One region of the Hymenobacter swuensis DY53 genome, then DNA from elsewhere that is predicted to be linked to it. Evidence: riboswitches for the same ligand, from Rfam matches in the RefSeq annotation. Region 1 holds a riboswitch; the other holds the start of a gene.
What was found. A riboswitch is a leader RNA that binds a small molecule or an ion and turns the genes downstream of it on or off. The one in region 1 is predicted to bind thiamine pyrophosphate.

Region 1 (6,777 bases):
CAATTGTCAACTCAATCCAAAAATGCCGTCAGCGGTGACGAGGCTTCGGCGTGGAGGGTGGGGACGGCGAGGTGGGCTTCGTAGGCGAGGCGGCCGGCTTCCACGGCCAGGCGGAAGGCCTGGGCCATCTGCACGGGCTGTCCGGCTACAGCAATGGCGGTGTTCACCAGCACGGCATCAGCCCCTAGCTCCAGGGCCGCCGCCGCGTGCGAAGGAGCCCCGATACCGGCATCCACCACCACCGGCACCCGGCTCTGGCCGATGATGATTTCCAGAAACTCCCGGGTGAGCAACCCCTGGTTCGAGCCGATGGGCGCGCCCAGGGGCATCACGGCGGCCACGCCCACTTCCTCCAACCGCTTGCACAGCACCGGGTCGGCGTGGATGTAGGGTAGCACCACGAAGCCCAGCTTCACCAGCTCCTCGGCGGCGCGCAGGGTTTCTACCGGGTCGGGCAGCAAATAGCGCGGGTCGGGGTGAATTTCGAGCTTGAGCCAGTTGGTTTCCAGCGCCTCGCGGGCCAGCTGGGCGGCAAATACCGCCTCGCGGGCCGTGCGCACGCCCGAGGTGTTGGGCAGCAGGTGCAGGCCGGGGTGACGCAGGTGGCGCAGCAAATCGTCCTGGGAGTTGCGCACGTCCACCCGCTTCAGGGCCATCGTCACCAGCTCCGAGCCTGAGGCTACCAGGGCATCTTCCATCAGCTGCACCGAGCTGAACTTGCCCGTGCCGGTAAACAGGCGCGAGTGAAACGTGCGGTCGGCAATGCGTAAAGGCTGGGTTGTCATGCGTGGAGCGAGGAAAAAGCGGGTAACGCGTGCAAAAAATCGGTGGCGGCGGTAGCGGGGTCGGGGGCCTGGGCAATGGCGCCGGCCACGGCCACGCCGTGCAGTCCGGTGGCGCATACCTCGGCCACGTCGGCCAGCGTAATGCCCCCGATGCCGATAACCGGCACCCCGTGCCCGGCCGCCCGAAACTGTGCCAGCAGCTGCTGGTAGCCCGCCAGCCCCAGCACGGGGCTCAGGTTGGCCTTAGTGGTAGTGAAGCGGAACGGCCCCAGCCCGATGTAGCTGACGCCGGCCGCCGCCAGCCCCGCCATATCGGCCAGTGTATTGGCCGTGCCCCCGATGAGGAAATCGGGCCCCAGAATGAGGCGGGCGTGGTCGGCGGGCATATCCTGCTGGCCCAGATGCACCCCATCTGCCCCGATTTCCTGGGCCAGCTGCGGGTTGTCGTTGAGAATGAACGTGGCTCCGAAGCGGCGGCACACTTGCTGGGTTTCCAGCGCCAGCTGCCGCCAAACGGCGTACGGCTGGTTTTTTACCCGCAGCTGTACCCAACGGACGCCGCCGGCGCAGGCCTGCGCGGCCTGGCTTGGGGAGCTGGCAATAAACTGAAGTGGATGGATGGTCATGGAGGGTATCAGGGAAGGGAATGGTAGCCCAGGCGGGTATCGTTGCTGGCCAGCACCCGGGCGGTGTAGGCTTTGCCGGCCCGGCAGGCTTCGGGCAGCGCCAGGCCCCGCGCCAGCCCCGCCGTAATGGCCGCCGACAGCACGCAGCCGCTGCCGTGCTTCTCGCCCCGGGGCAGGCGCGGGGCCGAAAACGTAGCCACCGCCCGTCCCTGCTGGTACAGCACGTCCACGGCTTCGGGACCCTCGGCGTGGCCGCCTTTCAGCAGCACCGGGCAAAAGGCGCTGACGGCCGTGGCGGCTTCCTCGGCCGTGGCGGCGGCGGGCCAGAGGCGCAGCATCTCGGGGCGGTTAGGCGTGAGCAGGGCCAGGCCGGTGCATGCCTCCGCTACCAGCGCGGGCGGCGGCCCGGCGTGGAACTCGAAGCCGGCGCTGGCCCGCAGCACCGGGTCCCACACCACGCCCAGCGTCGGTTGCAGCTGCCGCAGCCAGCGCAGCAGCGCCGGCAGCTTCACCAAGCTCTCCGTCAGCCCGATTTTGACCCACTGTACCAGAAACCGCGTCAGCAGTACCCGCAGCTGGTCGCGCAGGTCAGCCTCGGTGGTCCAGACGACACGCTCAAAGGCCACGTCGTTCTGCACCGTAAGGGCCGTGCAGGCCCCTAGCCCGTACACGCCCAGCTGCTCGAAGGTCTTGCAGTCGGCCAGCAAACCTGCCCCGCCGCTGGGGTCAAATCCGGCCAGGGTGAGAACGTAAGGACGGAGTGTTTGGGACATGGGGTGGGAGTTCAGAACGTCATGCTGAGCGAAGCGGAGCGGAGTCGAAGCATCTCTACCGCTTCGGTGCATTGCTAATGAAATACCCCGGTAGAGATGCTTCGGCAAGCGGACGCCAGATGAAGCATGACGTTCTTTTTCTGCTTCTATTACAGATAGATTTCACTGCCCTTGGCCACGAACTCCCGGGCTTTTTCGGCCAGGCCGTGGGCCAGGGCTTCGTCGGGCTGTACTTGTTGGGTGGCGGCGAAGTCGCGTACTTCCTGGGTGATTTTCATGGAGCAGAAATGGGGGCCGCACATAGAGCAGAAGTGGGCCACCTTGGCGCCCTCGGCGGGCAACGTCTCATCGTGGTAGGCGCGGGCGGTGTCGGGGTCGAGGCTCAGGTTGAACTGGTCCTGCCAGCGGAACTCGAAGCGGGCCTTGCTTAGGGCGTTGTCGCGGTACTGCGCGCCCGGGTGGCCCTTGGCTAGGTCGGCGGCGTGGGCGGCAATTTTGTAGGCAATGACGCCGTCCTTCACGTCCTGCTTGTTGGGCAGGCCTAGGTGCTCCTTAGGCGTCACGTAGCAGAGCATGGCCGTGCCAAACCAGCCAATCATGGCCGCCCCGATGGCCGAGGTGATGTGGTCGTAGCCGGGCGCAATGTCGGTGGTGAGCGGGCCCAGGGTGTAGAAGGGGGCCTCGTGACACTCCTTCAACTGCTTGTCCATGTTCTGCTTGATCAAGTGCATTGGCACGTGGCCGGGGCCTTCTATCATCACCTGCACGTCGTGCTGCCAGGCTAGTTTGGTCAGCTCGCCCAGGGTTTCCAACTCGGCAAACTGGGCCGCGTCGTTGGCGTCGGCAATGGAGCCGGGCCGCAGCCCGTCGCCCAGCGAGAAGGCCACGTCGTAGGCTCTCATAATCGCGCAGATTTCGGCAAAATGGGTGTAGAGGAAGTTTTCCTGATGATGCGCCAGACACCACTTGGCCATAATCGAGCCGCCCCGCGACACAATGCCCGTCACGCGCTTCGCCGTGAGCGGAATGTAGCTGAGGCGCACGCCGGCGTGGATGGTGAAGTAGTCCACGCCCTGCTCGGCCTGCTCGATGAGCGTGTCGCGGAACAGCTCCCAGGTCAGGTCCTCGGCCTTGCCGTTCACCTTCTCCAGGGCCTGGTAAATGGGCACCGTGCCCACCGGCACCGGGCAGTTGCGGATAATCCACTCCCGCGTTTCGTGGATGTTCTTGCCCGTGCTCAGGTCCATCAGCGTGTCGCCGCCCCAGCGGCAGCTCCACACGGCCTTGTCCACCTCCTCCTCAATGCTCGACGTGACGGCCGAGTTGCCGATGTTGGTGTTGATTTTCACCAGGAAGTTGCGCCCGATAATCATGGGCTCGGCCTCGGGGTGGTTGATGTTGGAGGGAATCACGGCCCGGCCGGCGGCCACTTCAGCCCGCACAAACTCCGGCGTGATGTGCTCCTGTGGCGTGTTGGCCCCGAAGCTGTGGCCCGCATGCTGCACCCGCAGCGCATCCTGAGCGGCCATCTGGTCGATGCGCTGGTTTTCGCGGATGGCAATGTACTCCATCTCCGGTGTGATGATACCCTGGCGGGCGTAGTGCAGCTGGGTCACGTTCTGCCCTTCCTTGGCCCGATACGGCCGCCGGATGTGCTCGAAGCGCAGGTGGTCCAGCGCGGCATCGGCGGCCCGCTGCTGCCCGTAGTCCGACGAAATGCCCGGCAGCTCCTCCACGTCGGCGCGCTCCAGCACCCAGGCCTCGCGCAGCCGTGGCAGGCCTTTTTTCAGGTCGATTTCAACGGTGGGGTCGGTGTAAGGGCCGCTGGTGTCGTACACCGTCACGGCCGGGTTGGGCTCGGTGGGGTTCACGAAGTCGAGGTGCCGCTTGCTGTCAGCCAAGCCGATTTCGCGCATAGCCACCCGGATGTTGGGGTACAGCTGGCCGGGTACGTACACTTTGCGGGAGCCCGTGAGGGGCTGGCGCTCCACCAGCGTCTGGTGCGGGGCGTGGTCTTTGGTTTTCATAGGGGTCGAAACAGGTTGGACCCCGGCCTGCTCCCAGGAGAGGCCGGGAGAGGAATTAGCCGCCTTGCGTAGCGCGGATGATGAGGATGCGGTCCTGGCGTTGTAGGGTGTGGGTGGGCCAGTCGGGGCGGGGTACCACGGTGTCGTTCACGGCCACGGCAATACCGCGCTGCCCGTCGAGGTGCAGGGGACTGAGGGCGGCGGCCAGGGTAGGGGCGGGCCCGGGGGCCTCGTGGGGGGTGTCGTTGACGAATACGGTCATGCAGGCCAGCTGAGAAAAGTGGCGAAACAGAAAAACCGTAAACAGCAGGGGTGCCGCGCCACGCCGGCCGGCCCCCGCAATGGGGCACGGCGCAGCTTCGGCTACGCGACACAAGGCACTTTTCCCTTCGCCAGCATTACCTGGATCAGGTTCCAAGGGTATTTCTCAGTCCCGCCCGTGGCAGAACACCCCTAAAGTTTACGCCGCCAAGGTAGAAAGGAATTCGGAAAAAGAAAGGAAGTAGAACTTAGATGTGAGAACTGAGAGCTTAGAAGTTAGAGCGTAGAGGGGATAAGTAAAAAGCAGTTAGTAGAGTAGTTAGTAGAGCATGCTATGCGCAGGCTACGCATAAGTTTGGCACTTACCTACACACACACTCCGCTGCTGTTATCTATGCTCTAACTTCTAAGCTCTCAGTTCTCATATCTCAGTTCTCACTCACTGGCACTTTTTTCATCTTCAGCGGGTTAAAGCACGTTCCCGGCCGGAAGCGTAGGGCTTCGACGGCGGGTGTCGTATCTTTGTGCCATGATGATTGACTTGCCCGTAGTTTCCAAGCGCGATATCCGCAAACTCAGCCCCGATGAGCTCAAGGCCTTTATGGTGGAGCACGGCGAAAAGCCGTTCCGCGCCAAGCAGGTGCTGGAGTGGCTGTGGAAGAACACGGCCAGCACGTTCGAGGAGATGAACAACATCAGCCTCGCTACTCGCGAGTTGCTGGCCCGGCATTTCGTCATCAACGGCGTGACGGTGCAGAACCACCAGCTCAGCAACGACGGCACCATCAAATCGGCCTTCCGGCTCTATGATGGCAACATCGTAGAAGGTGTGCTCATCCCGCACGACACGCGCATGACGGCCTGCATCAGCTCGCAGGTGGGCTGCTCGCTTACGTGTAAATTCTGCGCTACCGGCTACATGGAGCGCAAGCGCAACCTCGATGCGGCCGAAATCTACGACCAGGTGGTGCGCATCCGGGAGCAGTGCGAAAGCCAGTACGGCACGCCGCTCACCAACATCGTGTACATGGGCATGGGCGAGCCGCTGCTCAACTACGCCAACGTGGTGAAAAGCATTGAGCGCATCACCGCCCCTGACGGCCTGAACATGGCCCCGCGCCGCATTACCGTGAGCACCGCCGGCATCGCCAAGATGATCAAGAAGCTGGCCGACGACGGTGTGAAAGCCAACCTGGCCCTGAGCCTGCACGCGCCCAACGACACGAAGCGCAACGAAATCATGCCCATCAACGAGGCCAATTCGCTGGCTTCGCTCAAAGACGCGCTCCAGCACTACCACCAGGTCACGGGCCGCAAGGTAACCTACGAGTACATCGTGTTCGAGAGCTTCAACGACACGCTGCAGGACGCCGAGGAGCTGTTCCAGATTTCGAAGTGGATTCCCTGCAAAGTGAACCTGATCGAGTACAACCCCATCGAAAACGCCGACTACCTCAACACGGCCGACGACAAGCTCACCGCCTTCCACAAGTACCTGGCCGACCGGGGCGTGCAAACCAACATCCGCCGCTCCCGGGGCAAGGATATTGACGCCGCCTGCGGGCAGCTGGCCGTGAAGCAGAAGCCTGAAGAAGCCGCCGCGTAAGTACGCTGGCATAAAAGCAGAAAAGCCCCCGCAACTGACATTGCGGGGGCTTTTCTGTGGTCAGGCAAACGGACAGGTTACTTGCCTTTCAGGTATTCATCTATGCTGAACTGGAGCAGGTACACGGGGCATTCGTCCAGCATCAGCAGCACGATTTTCTGCCCTGCCTGCTCCATGGTTTTGTTATTCTGCAACTCCTTGAAGCCGTAGAGGTTGGCTACCGCTTCCATGTTGGCCAGGATGCTGCCCTGCATGGCGGTAGAAAATGCCTCCTTGCGTTCAGCGGCCGGACGAGCGGCCAAGGGACTTTTAGTGTTTTCCGCGTCGAGGCGGCGGCAAATGTCACGCGTTATGGTTTGTAGCACAGGCTTCTCGGCCTCGGTTACCGCCAGCTTACTGCCCAGCCCATCGCGCACAGCACCCACCATCAGTTGCTGGCCGGCCGGGCACTGGCTGACCAGGGCCGTAACTACCTCTACGCCCAGCTGCTCGCCGGCTTTGCGCGCGTTTCCGGCTTTGTTGGCAGTCAGCAACGTGTTCATTTCCTCGGCGTGCGCCAGCAGGGACGTCTGCATCAGCGACACCAGTAGGGACTTCGCGTCGGCGGCAGAAATGTTGGTGAATGGCTTGCGCTGCTGTTCCGCCTGCAGCCGCTCGCAAAGGTCATTGGTTACCAATTGCACAAATTTCTGCTGCCCG
Region 2 (6,777 bases), 580 kb from region 1:
TTGGGTAAGATCCGAGCCGACATCTCTGTGCTAACGGAATGCCATACCAGTAATTACTTGCTAAGCAGAAAAGGAAATAGCTGCCCGCTTAATACACGGCCACGCTTGGGTCTACCTGCGTGCTCCAGGCGTGAATGCCGCCGCGCAGGTTCAGCAGGTTGGTCAGCTCATGGCGGTGCTGGAGGTAGGCCAGGGCCTGCATGGAGCGTACACCGTGGTGGCAGATAAGCACGGTGGGCCGGTCGGGGTCAATTTCCTCGGCCCGTTGTGCCAGCTCGCCCAGTGGAATCAGCACGCTGCCCTCGATGCGACAGAAGGCATATTCCTCGGGCTGACGTACATCGATGAGTTGAAGGTCGTCGCCATTTTGGAGGCGGGCGTGCAGTTCGGAGGCGGTGAGTTCGGGAAGCATAAGAGGCGGGGCAAAACGGAAAATGCAGGAACAGCCGCAAAATTACCCTAATGCTCGTTAGCTTTGACCACGCCCGGCATCTGCTACGGTGGCCCGGGCGATACTTCGTTTCTCAGTTGTTTTCTGTGGTGCAGTCATTGTACGAGTTCTGGACGGCCGCCGCCGGGGGGAGTCCGCTGGAGTGGGTGGCGGTGCTCACAGGCTTTGCCTGCGTCTGGCTGGCCGCCCGCGAGTCGCTCTGGAACTTCCCGGTGGCCATCGTCAGCTGTGGGCTCTACGTGCTGGTATATTTCGAGGCCAAACTGTACTCCGACTGCTTTCTGCAGACCATGTTCATCTCGCTGAGCGGGTACGGCTGGTACCAGTGGCTGCACGGCGGCCGTAACCGGACCGAGCTGCCCGTGTCGCGGACCCGGGCGCGCGAGTGGGTGGCGTGCGCCGTGTTCGTACCTGCTTTCACGCTGGGCTTTGGGTATTATCTGCAGCACCATACCGATGCAGCCCTACCGCACTGGGACAGCTTTACCACGGCCGGTAGCCTAGCCGCGCAGTACCTGTTGATGCGCAAACGGGTGGAGAACTGGTTGCTCTGGATTGTGGTGGATAGCATTTATGTGCCTATTCTGTGGGCAAAGCAGCTGTATCCGACCAGCGTGCTGTATGCGCTGTACCTCGGGCTGGCCGTGTATGGCTACTGGGAGTGGCGGCGCGCTCTGCACCGGCAGCCCGCTTTATCCACCGATATTCAAGCCGCCTGAGTATGCTCCGAGTTGCCCTCACCGGCCCCGAATCGACGGGAAAAACCACCTTAAGCCGCCTGTTGGCCGAGCACTACCACACCGCCTGGGCCCCCGAGTACGCCCGGCATTACCTGGAGCACCACGGCCCTAACTACGTGCTGGCCGACTTGGAGCGGATGGCCAGAGGACAGTTGCGGGCCGAGCAGAATGCCCTGCAGGCTGCCCAGTTGCAGGGCCGCCCCGTCATGTTCTGTGATACGGACCTGTTGGTAATAAAAATCTGGGCAGAGCACTCTTTCGGCTTCTGCCCCGACTGGATTCTGCGCCGCATTGCGCAGCAGCAGTACGATTTGGTGCTGCTGCTGAGCGTGGACCTGCCCTGGGAACCGGACCCCCTGCGCGAACATCCCAACCACCGCCAGTATTTCTACGACCTCTACCAGCGGGAACTGCGGGAACAGCTGTCCAACTTTGCCGAAATCAGCGGAACCCCGCCTGAGCGATTTGAGCAGGCCTGTTTTCACGTAGATGCGCTGCTGGGCAAAACCACGGCGTGGCCGGTGGCCCGCCTGAGCTAGCTGCCGGCGTAACCCAACTTTCCGGAACGGCAGTCGTTTGTTTCTGTCGTTAGCCGCATTATCTGTTGAATGACCTACACTCTCGAAAATGAGCTGTGCCGCGTGGCCGTAGCCGCGCATGGAGCCGAGCTGCATAGCTTCATCCGCAAGGATCTGGGCAACCTGGAATATATCTGGCCCGCCGACGCGGCCTACTGGAACCGCCACGCGCCCGTGCTTTTCCCCATTGTGGGCCGCCTGCCCTCCGATGCGTACCAGCACCAGGCCCAGCCCTATACGCTGGGCCAGCACGGTTTCGCCCGTGACCGGGAGTTCACGCTCCTGCACCAAACACCGACGGAGCTTACCCTGGAACTGCGGGCCGATAAGCAAAGTCGCCGGCAGTATCCGTTTGAGTTTGCTTTGCGCATTTCGTACCGGCTGGCGGGGGCCACGCTTACGATTGGCTGGGAAGTGGAAAACCCGGGAACAAAGGAGCTGCTTTTTAGCATTGGAGCCCATCCGGCCTTTCGGTGCCCGCTCCTGCCCGAGGAATCCTTAGAGGAGTACGAGTTTGTGTTCGACCACCCCGTAACTTTGCAGCGCCATTTGCTGGAAGGCGGCCTGCTCAACGGCCAGACGGCTCCCGTGCTGGAACAGCAGGATACGCTGCCGCTCAGCTACGCGCTGTTTGCCGAAGATGCCCTGGTGTTTAAGCACTTCGACTTCACCCACCTCACCTTGCGCAGCCGTCGTTCGGGCCGCTCGGTGCGGGTGCGCTTCGATGGGTTTCCCTACCTGGGCCTCTGGACGAAAGGACCCGGTGCGCCGTTTGTGTGCATTGAGCCCTGGCAGGGAATTGCCAGCTCTACTACCAGCTCCCCGGAGCTGACCGATAAAGAAGGCATTCTGAGCCTGCAACCCGGCCAGCAGTTTCTCACTTCTCATAGCATCACCGTTGCCTGACGCATACATGACCGCCGAAATCACCATCCGCCCCATCCAGGCGGCCGAAACCCATTCGCTCCGCCACCAGGTCCTCTGGCCCCAGGAGTCCATCGAGTACGTAAAGCTGAACAACGACGACTCGGGCCGCCACTTCGGAGCCTTCCGCAACGGTAAGCTCGTGTCGGTTATTTCCCTGTTCATCGACGGCCGCGTAGCCCGCTTCCGCAAGTTTGCCACCCGCCCCGATTGCCAGGGCCAGGGCATTGGGTCGCAGCTGCTGCGCCATGTGCTGGAAGATGCCCGTGAGCAGGGTGCTCAGCGCATCTGGTGCGACGCCCGCGCCGTAAATGAGGCGTTTTACCGCGCCTTCGGTCTGGAGCCGGAAGGTAACCGCTTCTACCGCGGCACCATCCCCTATGTGCGCATGGCCAAGGATTTGTAGAAACAAGCCCGCGCCAGGATGCGGCCGCCGCAAGAACTGTGCTCTATCAGGCACCTACCTCTGGTTGTAACGAACAGCCCCCAACGCCGGTACTGGCATCGGGGGCTGTTTACTTATTCAGGTTATTCAGGATTCTTAATGGCACGAAGAATTTCTGGCTTGTGCTTTCCTGCCATGAGGGGAGGAATACTTTATAACTCCACCGGTACGCGGGGGCGGTTGTAGTCAGGTTCCCAGTCGTTGATAGGGCGGGAAATACCGGGTGGCAGGTCGAAATCGGGGAGGCCGTCGTCGAGTGGTTCGCCGCCATCATCGTCATTATCCGGCGCTGGCGGCTGGCGGGTACGGCGGCGCGGAAGAGCCAGCAAAAGCCCGGTGAATACCAAAACAACGAACAGATAGAGTAGGCTGGTGAGGGGCATGGCGGGAAAAGCTGAGGTCCAACAATAAGCGGAAAGCCAACCGGCAGTAGCAGAAGAAACGGAGGTGCAGGCTGGGTTGTTTTCGATGCGCCGGTTTTTCTGCGTACCATTAGGGAGGTTAGCTAATTTACTTGATTGTCAACAAATAAAGCCACGCCCAGGGAGTGGTTTTTTTGAACTTCAGTTGGTTTGCGGAAATGCTGGCGGTGGTGCTGGCAGCGGTAGTAGTCAGGCCGGAAAAGCAACCTCTGAAAGCGCTTCACTGGATTGGGAAGGTGAAAGCCATCAGCGCAAAATCTGCCTGCAGCAGCTTGAAACCCGAAGCGGCGGCGTACCTTTGACCCAACAACCAAAGTTTAGGGGTGCCTCGCTTATGCGAGGCTGAGATCATACCCATTGAACCTGCCCGGGTAATGCCGGCGAAGGGAACAAACGATCCGCGAACGAAAAACCTAAGGGTGCCGACCCCTGGCACCGGGTCCGTTCCACTTTTTGCCTTTTTCACCTCGTTGAAAAATCTACTGTTTACCGGCGTGGCGCTACTAGCGCTGTCCGGTCCTGCATGGGCTCAAGGGCCCGTGTCGGGTACTGTGCTGGACGTCCGCACGGGCACCGCTTTGCCCGGTGCCACCATTCTACTTGATGGCACACCCGTGGCAGCTGCCGCTGATGGCACGTTCACCCTGTCGGCCGTGGCCCCCGGCGCGCACGAGCTGCGCATCACGTTTGTGGGCTACGCGCCGCTGGTGCAGCGGCTAGAAGGCCAAAGCAGTCCGCAACAGTTGCGTCTCGCGCTGCAACCCGGCAGCGTGCTCACCGGCGAGGCGCTGGTAACGGCCAGCCGCGCCAACGAGCGCACAGCCACTGCCTACACCAACCTCAGCAAGGAAGACCTGGAGAAGCGCAATTTCGGCCAGGACATTCCTTACCTGCTCGACCAGACGCCCTCCGTGGTGGTAAACTCCGATGCCGGCAACGGGGTGGGCTACACCGGCATCCGGGTGCGGGGTACGGGCATTGAGGGCATCAACGTAACGGTGAACGGGGTGCCGCTGAACGACGCGGAAAGCCACGGCGCGTTCTTCGTGAACCTGCCCGATCTGGCTTCCAGCACCAGCAGCCTGCAGGTGCAGCGCGGGGTGGGCACCAGCCAGAACGGCAGCGCCGCCTTCGGGGCCAGCATCAATGTGAGTACGCTGGAAAGCCGCCCCCAGGCCTATGCCGAAAGCCAGAACAGCTACGGCTCCTTCAACACCTGGAAAAACAACGTGCAATTCGGTACGGGCCTCATCAACGGCCGCTTCACGGTGGATGGTCGCCTTTCGCGCATCTCCTCCGACGGCTACATGGTGCGCGGGGCTTCCGACCTGAAATCGTATTATCTGGCTGCCGGGTATCAGCAGAAGAACACCCTGCTCAAGTTCATCACCTTCTCGGGCCGGGAGAAAACCTACCAGGCCTGGAACGGGGTGCCCGAGCCGGCCCTGACGCGCAACGCCGCCGGCCTGCAGCAGTACGTGGATAACTATGAGCTGAGCCCCGAGGATGCCGAACGCGCTCTGCGCGAAGGCCGCCGCTACGCCTACTACACTTACGACAACCAGACCGACAACTACCAGCAGAACCACTACCAGCTACACCTCACCCAGGGCCTGGGCACCAACTGGAACCTGGCCGCTGCTGCCCACCTCACCCGGGGCTTCGGCTACTACGAGAGCCTGCGCCTGGACCGCAAGCTGGCCGATTACAATCTGCCCGACGTCGTTATCGGCACCGCGCCCAACGACACTACTATCAAGCGCACCGATCTGGTGGACCGCAAGTGGCTGGATAACTACTTCTTCGGCGGCGTCTTCGCCCTCAACTACCAGCCCGCCGACGGCAAGGTGCAGGCCACGCTGGGCGGGGGCTGGAACCGCTTCCTCAACGACCATTACGGCGAAGTCATCTGGGCGCGCTACGCCTCCACGGGCAGCATCCGTCACCGTTCCTACTTTAACGACGCCACCAAAACCGACTACAACGCTTACGCCCGCGCCATCTGGCAGGCCCTGGAGAAGCTGAGCGTGTATGCCGATGTGCAGGTACGCCGCATTACCTATCAGCTCGACGGCATCGAAGACAAGCAGGTGCCCGTTTCGGCCAAGGCCGACTACACCTTCTTCAACCCCAAAGCCGGCCTCACCTGGCAGTTTACCGACAACCAGACGCTGTACGCCAGCTACGCCGTGGCCCACCGGGAACCCGTACGCTCCGACTTTACCGACCGCCCCCTGAACGACGCCGGCCCCAAAGCCGAGGAACTCCACGACCTGGAAGGCGGCTACCGCCTCAACCGTACCGTGAACGGACAAATGCTGCGCGTCGAGGTAAACGGCTTCTACATGCGCTACCGCAACCAACTGGTGAATACCGGCCAGCTCAATGATGTGGGCACAGCCCTTCGGACCAACGCCCCGCGCAGCTACCGGGCCGGCGTGGAGCTGACTGGCGCCTACCAGCCGCTCGGGTGGCTTACACTCAACAGCACCCTCACCCTGAGCCGCAACCGCATCCTGGACTACCGTGCCGTGACCTACGACAAGGACTATAACCCCGTAGTAGCCGCCGAAGGCCGCACGACCACCATTTCCTATTCGCCCAGCGTGGTGTCGGCGCACACGGTGGAGGTGATGCCAGTGAAGGGCCTGCGGGCCGCGCTGCTCTACAAAACCGTCGGCCGCCAGTACCTCGATAACACGGAGTCGGCCAACAAAGCTGTTGCCTCTTATCAGGTGCTTGATCTGCGTTTGCGCTACACCGTGCAGCCTTCTTTTATGCGGGAGCTGGAGTTAGGTCTGCTGGTAAATAACCTGCTCAACCGGGAGTACGTGGCCAACGGCTACACGTACGGCTACCCTGATGCCAGCGGCCAGCCGCTTACCTTCAACTACTATTATCCCCAGGCCACCCGCAACTTCTTGGCCTCGGTGGGCGTGAAGTTTTAACGGCCGTAGAAGCCGGGGAAACAACTTCATTTTCAGGATTTTTTGCGAATAAATTAGTAAAAAGCTATTTTTCGGCACATGCTTTGCCTGAAGCGTGCCAGTGACTTTTCCCGGCCGGAAATCTGCCTTTCGGTCGTTTTGTGGGCGTGCCGGGATTGGCCGGCTTATGGCATTCTCCCGCCACCTGCCACGCCTTCCGAAAACCCTGACTGGCTTCCCTTGCCGGTCAGGGTTTTTTCGGTTAATCAGGCTGCCGAACTCAACGGCCC

Region 2: linked by a shared signal. The riboswitch ahead of HSW_RS18165 (TonB-dependent receptor) and the one ahead of thiS (sulfur carrier protein ThiS) in region 1 are both predicted to bind thiamine pyrophosphate.

Annotation. Positions count from the first base shown of each region.
Region 1 covers NZ_CP007145.1:4,491,103-4,497,879, reverse strand. The annotation lists gene HSW_RS20590 (thiazole synthase) at 12-785, opposite strand; gene HSW_RS20585 (thiamine phosphate synthase) at 782-1,411, opposite strand; gene HSW_RS20580 (hydroxymethylpyrimidine/phosphomethylpyrimidine kinase) at 1,420-2,184, opposite strand; gene thiC (phosphomethylpyrimidine synthase ThiC) at 2,334-4,211, opposite strand; gene thiS (sulfur carrier protein ThiS) at 4,267-4,473, opposite strand; TPP riboswitch at 4,579-4,676, opposite strand; gene rlmN (23S rRNA (adenine(2503)-C(2))-methyltransferase RlmN) at 5,005-6,078, shown strand; gene HSW_RS20560 (hypothetical protein) at 6,156-6,777, opposite strand, start outside.
Region 2 covers NZ_CP007145.1:3,915,645-3,922,421, reverse strand. The annotation lists gene HSW_RS18200 (rhodanese-like domain-containing protein) at 89-412, opposite strand; gene pnuC (nicotinamide riboside transporter PnuC) at 538-1,170, shown strand; gene HSW_RS18190 (AAA family ATPase) at 1,173-1,730, shown strand; gene HSW_RS18185 (aldose 1-epimerase family protein) at 1,800-2,675, shown strand; gene HSW_RS18180 (GNAT family N-acetyltransferase) at 2,683-3,099, shown strand; gene HSW_RS18175 (hypothetical protein) at 3,291-3,521, opposite strand; TPP riboswitch at 3,870-3,968, shown strand; gene HSW_RS18165 (TonB-dependent receptor) at 4,031-6,508, shown strand.